Regions from separate parts of the Paraburkholderia graminis genome, predicted to be linked through region 3. Evidence: riboswitches for the same ligand, from Rfam matches in the RefSeq annotation. Region 3 holds a riboswitch; each other region holds the start of a gene.
The links. A riboswitch is a leader RNA that binds a small molecule or an ion and turns the genes downstream of it on or off. The one in region 3 is predicted to bind cobalamin.
Positions count from the first base shown of each region.

Region 1 (2,263 bases), 290 kb from region 3:
ATGTTGCAACACGTCTTCGACGTAAAAGTCCACGGAGGCAGGCTGCCGCAGATACGTGACATTCGCGAGGCGCACGCTCGGAAAGCCGTCGCCGAGACGGGGAAACACGCTCGCGAGCAACGACAGCGTCGTATCCGCGGAACTCAGAATGACGATGTCCGCGGGCCGCTGATCGATGCGGATCACGCCTTGCGTATCGTCGACGAAACCGCCCGGCGTGGTGCGCAGCAGATGCATGTGTCTATACCGGCTTACGTCTGTTGCGCGGCGACAGCGGCTGCGACGCCGAGCGCGGCGTCGAACGCGCGTTGCAGCGCAGCCTGGTCGAGGTCTTCACCGATCAGCACGAAGCGGCTTTCGGCGCCTTCGCCTAGTTCTTCCAGTTCACCTGGCTGCCAGCGTCGATCGAAATAACTATCGAAGCGCCGGCCCACGCCTTGAACGACGAGCCGCATCGGCGCGCCCGGCAACGCCGCGAAACCCTTCACGCGATAAATCGTGTTGTTCCCCACGAGTCCTTGCAGCGCGGCGATCACCGCTTCACGCGACTGCGCCTTTGCATTCACGACCACCGAATCGAACTCATCGTGATGATGATCGGCGTCGTCGGCCGAACCGTGATGGTCGTGGCGCAAGTGAATGGTTTCCTCCGACGCCGCTTCGAGCCCGAACAACGCGTGCAGATCGAGCTCGCCCCTATGGGCGCGCACGATCTTCACCTGCGGCGGAATTTCGGCGCGAATCACGGCTTCGACCGCGTTCTGGCCTGCTTCGTCGAGCAGATCGGTCTTGTTCAGAATCACCAGATCCGCAGCCGACAATTGATCCTCGAACAATTCGTGCAGCGGCGACTCGTGGTCGAGATTCGGATCGGCCTTGCGTTGCGCGTCGACGGCAAGCGGATTTTCAGCGAATTGGCCGCTTGCCGCAGCGGGTCCATCGACGACGGTAATCACCGCATCCACCGTGAAACTGTTCTTGATCTGCGGCCAGTTGAACGCCTGCACGAGCGGCTTCGGCAACGCGAGCCCCGACGTTTCGATCAGCACATGGTCGATCTGCTCGCGGCGCTCGACGAGCTTTTCCATCACCGGAAAGAACTCTTCCTGGACCGTGCAGCACAGGCAACCGTTCGCCAGTTCATACAATTGGCCTTCGGTCTCGACGCCGTTTTCATCGCAACCAATGCCGCAACCTTTGAGGATTTCGCCGTCTATGCCGAGCTCGCCGAACTCGTTGACGATCACCGCAATGCGCTTGCCGCCCGCATTCCGAAGAATGTGCCGCAGCAACGTCGTCTTGCCGCTGCCGAGAAAGCCCGTGACGATGGTGACGGGAATCTTGCGCATCTGAACTTGCATGGTGAGTCCATCCGTGAGAGTTGCATCTGCTGGCCGGCCGAATCACGCGCTTTGCGCATGACGTCGCATCGCAAAACGCGGGAACGCACGACGGCCTTGCCGCTACACCAGGGAAACGCAGAATACGGGTATGAGGTCATGAGCGCAGCGCCGCTTCCCCGCGGCGTTCGCCCTTCGTGTTCCGGCCGGTATCCGGGCTGGCGAAAGCGCCGCTTCCCCTTCCCGGACGAGTGATTTCTCGCCCAGTGGTGATATGCCGACGCGGCCTTGCGCGTGGACATCGAAGCCGGCTCCGCGGCGCCATGCAAACCGCCATGACGTCGCTTTTCGCTTACCGTTGCGGGGGCAGCACAGGTTGACCCGATCCATGCGAGGCGGGCGCCCTGTTTCCCGTTTAACTGCATGCGCACGAGCGCGCACACGAGCACCAGAAGTGCGTGCGAGTGTAGGCCGCGCGCCTTGCGCCGTCAAGAAAACGCAAGCCCGGCGCGCTTATCGGACGGGCTTGCCGTGTGCTATCGTATGCGCGCGTCTGGTGCCCGCACATGCGCTCGCGTGTGCAGTTAAACGGGAAACAGGCAGCGCGCTTGCGCTCAACCTGTGCTGTCCCCGCAACGGTAAGCGACCGGCGGCGCGATTATTTTTTGCGCCGCACATGCGTTTTCAGTGCCACTGTCCAGCACATTCGAATGAATGTGGGCGGGAAGGCAAAGCGCGTGAGGCCGCCAGCCCGGATACCGGCCAGACGCGGAGGCGGCCGTGCGTTCTCGACGTCACGCCGCCGGCCGCCGGAATCCGCGAGGGACGGATGTGAAGGCGCTCAAGCACGACTTAGGGAAGCGGTCTGCAATCCGCGTTTACTGTCGTGCGCGAATGCACAGTTTCAAATGACTTCAATCTCC
Region 1 is NZ_CP024935.1:1,370,530-1,372,792, forward strand. Features, by position in the region: gene cobN (cobaltochelatase subunit CobN) at 1-237, opposite strand, end outside; gene cobW (cobalamin biosynthesis protein CobW) at 252-1,361, opposite strand; cobalamin riboswitch at 1,528-1,808, opposite strand; cobalamin riboswitch at 1,878-2,121, shown strand.
Region 1: linked by a shared signal. The riboswitch ahead of cobW (cobalamin biosynthesis protein CobW) and the one ahead of cobG (precorrin-3B synthase) in region 3 are both predicted to bind cobalamin.

Region 2 (2,263 bases), on a different replicon from region 3:
CGGGAAATGCTTCTCCGTGACGCACGCTTGTTTGCAGCTTAAGCAGTTCGGATGCCAGCGACAGCGCAGCCATGACTGCAATGCGATCCGTGCCGCGCACGTTGCTGTTATTGCGGATCTTCGACATTTCGGCGTCGACTCGCGCGACTGCTTCAAGCAGCGCGCCTTCCGTTTCCGGCGAGCAGGCGAGGCGATAGGGCACGCCGAGAATCGATACTTCGATCTGCTTGGTCGTCATGCATTTTCTCCGTGGCGAGTGGCGTCGCTCTCTGTTTCGACCTCGTGCGGAGCGGGCTCGAGCAGATCGAGCTGGTTGTCCGGCTCGTTGTGCGCACGCGCACGCGGCAATTTTTCGAGGATCGCGTTCAGACGCACCTGCGCGTCGTCGATCTTGGCCGACAGCGCGTCGCGCTCCGCTTGCAGTGCGTCGCGTTCCTCGCGCAGCAGCGCAAGTTCCGTGCGCGTAGCTTCGGCTTCGGCGCGCGACTGCGCGAGTTGCTCTTCGAGCGCGAGGCGCGCTTCATTGTGGCGCTGGCTGATCGCGATCAGCTTGCCGATATTCTGTGAAAGTGTTTCGAGTTCGGTGAGCATGTGCTGCGTCCTCTAAAGACATCGCATTTTAGCGCGGAATGTCGCACGTTCCGACATTTGTCTCGTTTCGAGACGTAACAACCCCGCTTTTTGCAGCCTTTTTTCGACTGAAGAAGAGAAACTACGCGCGTGCCGGAGATCGCGTCGGACAATAGCTCGACCCTGTCCGAATGAATCGCTCTCGCGGCCCGCGTTCTTGACTGACTCAGAGGGCGCTCATACACTGGCCGCACTCTGGTGCCCGCGCGCATTTCATTGTGCGCGCAGTTAAACGGGAAGCAGGCCGCGCCGTTCTACCCGAACGCGCCAACCTGCGCTGCCCCCGCAACGGTAAGCGACCGCATTTCGCGTGCATTGCAGTTCGTCGCATTCGCTGCAGTTCATTGCTGCTCATCGCAGTTCAGTGCTGCGGTACGAATCGTATTTCGAACAGCAGTTCGCGCTTTTGCAGTTCGATCCCCATCGCGTGTTCCGGTTCAACTCGCGAGTGTGCCACTGCGCGTCACGCGTGGGAAGGCGGGATCGAAAGTCGTTAGCCCGGATACCGGCCAGAGGGAGGGGCGCGCGGCGCGAATTGTCAAAAGCGCACGCGCCTCGTTACGCGACGGCCTGCGGGGAAGCGGGCCGCGCACGCCATCCACGGGAAATCTCACTTCATGCTGTCCCCCATCGCCCGCGCGGTGCTGCTCGCTTTTGCCGGGCTGCCCCATCTCGCGCATGCGCAGGCCGCCGCGCCTGCAAACGCCGACGCTTCGTCCACTGCTGCGTCCACTGCATCGTCCACTGTTTTATCGCCCGTCGTGGTGACCGCCGAGCGCGGACCGCAAGCGCTTGCCGATACGATCCCGCAGACGTCGCTATTCGATCAGCAGGACCTGGCCGACACCACCGCAACGGATCTGCCCGGCCTGCTGCAACTCGCGCCCGGCGCGCAAATCTCGCGTACAGGCGGGCCCGGTTCGACGGCGAGCCTTTATTTGCGCGGCGCGTCGTCGACGCAATCGCTGATTCTCATCGACGGCGTGCGCGTCGATTCCGTGAGTCTCGGCACCGCGCAAATCGCGCAGATTCCGCTCGATCAGATCGATCACGTCGAAGTCGTGAACGGCAACGTGTCCGCGTTATATGGCTCGGGCGCGATCGGCGGCGTGGTACAGGTGTTCACGAAAGACGGCGGCGCGCATCCGCCGCGTTTCAATTTCTCCCTGGGCTACGGCAGCTATCACACGCAGACGCAGCAGGTCGGCGCGAACGGCGCATTGGATAAAGACGGCCGCACGACCTTCAGCATTTCGCTCGCGCGCTCGAAAGACGACGGCTTTTCAGCGCTCAATCCAAGCGAGGCGCCCAACGCGAATCCGAACGCGAACGGCTATCTGAACGAGAGCATTTCGGCGTCGCTGCGCCACAAGTTCAACGACCAATGGGACGCGGGCGTCCGCTATCTGCAGTCGAACGGCAACAACAGCTACGACAACGCGTACGGCGCGCCGACCGATCTGAACAACCTCTACACGAAAGTGCGGCAGGTGTCCGCGTTCGCCAACGGCAAGCTGACCGACTGGTGGACCACGCACTTCATCGTGTCCGAAGGCGACGACCGCAGCGTATCGAAGACCAACGGCCTCTACAACGGACGCTTCGATACCGACAACCGGCAATACACGTGGCA
Region 2 is NZ_CP024934.1:890,468-892,730, forward strand. Features, by position in the region: gene CUJ91_RS03925 (cell division protein ZapA) at 1-238, opposite strand, end outside; gene CUJ91_RS03930 (hypothetical protein) at 235-591, opposite strand; cobalamin riboswitch at 810-1,158, shown strand; gene CUJ91_RS03935 (TonB-dependent receptor domain-containing protein) at 1,248-2,263, shown strand, end outside.
Region 2: linked by a shared signal. The riboswitch ahead of CUJ91_RS03935 (TonB-dependent receptor domain-containing protein) and the one ahead of cobG (precorrin-3B synthase) in region 3 are both predicted to bind cobalamin.

Region 3 (2,263 bases):
GGCAGGCGCTTCGCGAGCGCGAGCGCGTCGGCTTTGGTATCCGCGAGACTTTTTGCACAGCCGGTGGAACCGGCGCACGCGATGAGGCGTGAAGCGGGGTCGTCCAGGTCGCACGCGAAGCCGAGCGTTTTTAGCGCGGTAAGCACGGCGGGCACGGCATGTGTGGCGATGTCGGGCAGCAGAACGCTTTGCCACGGCGTGATGCGCAGCGCGCCGTTCGCGTGTTGCCGCGCCAGCGAAGCGAGGCCATGCAGCGCGGTTGCGTCGATGCGGCCGAGCAGCGGTTGACCGCCGACGTGCCACGTTCCCGCGATACGCTGCGCGTGAGCGCCGACGCGCAGCGTGGCATCGGCGGGCGTGCTGCGCTGCCACTCGGCGAGCGCTGCGTCGCGTGCCAACGGGAAATCGACGTAGGTTTGCGCGTGTCGCAGGATCGCGTCGGCGGAATGTTCGGCGAGCAGGTGACGCATGCGGGTCGTGTCGGAGTCGGCGGCGAGATCGAGGAACGTATGCAGCAGCGCCCGCACCAGCGCCGGAACTTGCGACGGCAACACGGCGGCGAGTGCGCCTGCATCAATCGTCGCCGAATTCGTCGCAGCAACCGGTGGACAACCGGCGAGGCCGAACATGAAGCGGATCTCGCCGGAACCATCCTGCGATGCCGCGAGCCACACGTCATGCGGATGATCGAGCCGCGCAAGACGCTCGCCGCCGTCGACGAGCAGTGCGAATTTCGGCGACAGCGCCGCAAAACGTGCGTCGCTTTGCAAGAGCGCGAGCAACGTCGTGCAGAGCGGCCTCGTATCGAAGAGCGCGGAGGGGTCGCGCCCTGCGGTAGGGCTGATCATCACGTTGCGGATGTCGTCGGCGGCTGAAGCGGTGAGAGCGGCGGAAGACCTGGTGTCGGCTTTTTCTTCAGAAGAAATAGAAGCCTCCGCCAAAGGCCCAAGCCCCGCATCCACCAGCGCCGCAATCAACGCCGCTTCCTCGCCGCCACGAACGCCGCGCAGTTGCAGATTCGCGCGGTTCGTCAACTCGATCACGCCCGCCGCGTGCTGCGCGCCCGCATCCGCGATCGCGTGGGCCTGAGCCGCGCTCAACTCGCCGCCCGGCAGCTTGATCCGGCAGATGCCGCCGTCGCGCGCGGCGACGATCCGCAGGAGCCCCGGACACGCCGAGGGCCGCAGCGCGAAAGCCGCGTCAGGCAACACAGTGGAGGAGGGAGAAGCTCGATTCAAGACGGACACCGCGGTTAGCGTCGCGCGACGGCCCGAGCAAGCGATAAAGCGGCTTGGCTGCGGCATCGGTACACCCCGCCCGATGTTGGCTGGCACGAACAGTCTCGCCGGCAGGTCTCCTGGCTCGCAGGTCGTCGTCCGCCGCGGCCTTCCCGGTCGAACCAGTGGCGCTTAGCGCAGGCGGACTCGCTGCATACAGTTGCGGGGGCAGCCGCAGCGGCGATGGTTTCCCCGCTGTGTTCCCTCTTAGGCCCCGAAGGGCACCGGCGGCTGTATTATGCCTTTTTTCGGATAGCACAACGAGGCTGGACGCTTTGACCGGCGTGGCGCAGCGCATTGTTTTGAGAGACATCATGAGGAAGGATGCATGCCGGCGTGGCTGACGGTAGTGGGCATCGGCGACGACGGCTTCGCCGGTTTGGGACGGCCCGCGCGGCGTGCGTTGCTGGAGGCGTCAGCGATTTACGGCGGCGAGCGTCATCTGTCGATGCTGCCGGCGCGGCTCGCCGCGCGCCGCGCCGCGTGGCCGCGTCCGTTCGATCTCGCGCCGTTGCTCGCCGAGCGCGGCCGCTCCGTCTGCGTGCTGGCGAGCGGCGATCCGATGCTGTTCGGCGTCGGCGCGACGCTGGCCAGGCAGTTGCCGGCCGACGAGTTGCGCGTGCTGCCCGCACCTTCGTCGTTGTCGCTGGCCGCCGCCCGGCTTGGCTGGCCGTTGCAGGAGGTGGCCGTCGTGTCGCTGGTCGGCCGGCCGCTGCCGACGCTGAATGCGCATTTGCACGACGGCGCGCGCGTGTTCGTGTTGAGCGCGGACGGCGGCACGCCCGCGGCGCTCGCCGCGCTGCTGAACGCGCGCGGCTTTGGCGCGACGCGCATGACCGTGCTCGAACATCTCGGCGGCGACGCGGAGCGGCGCATCGACGGCCGCGCGGATCAGTGGTCCGCGCGCGACGTTGCCGCGCTGAACCTGATCGCGCTCGAATGCCGCGCGACGGATGGCGCGCCGCGTCTGCCGCTCACTTGCGGCT
Region 3 is NZ_CP024935.1:1,080,013-1,082,275, forward strand. Features, by position in the region: gene cobG (precorrin-3B synthase) at 1-1,247, opposite strand, end outside; cobalamin riboswitch at 1,331-1,521, opposite strand; gene cbiE (precorrin-6y C5,15-methyltransferase (decarboxylating) subunit CbiE) at 1,606-2,263, shown strand, end outside.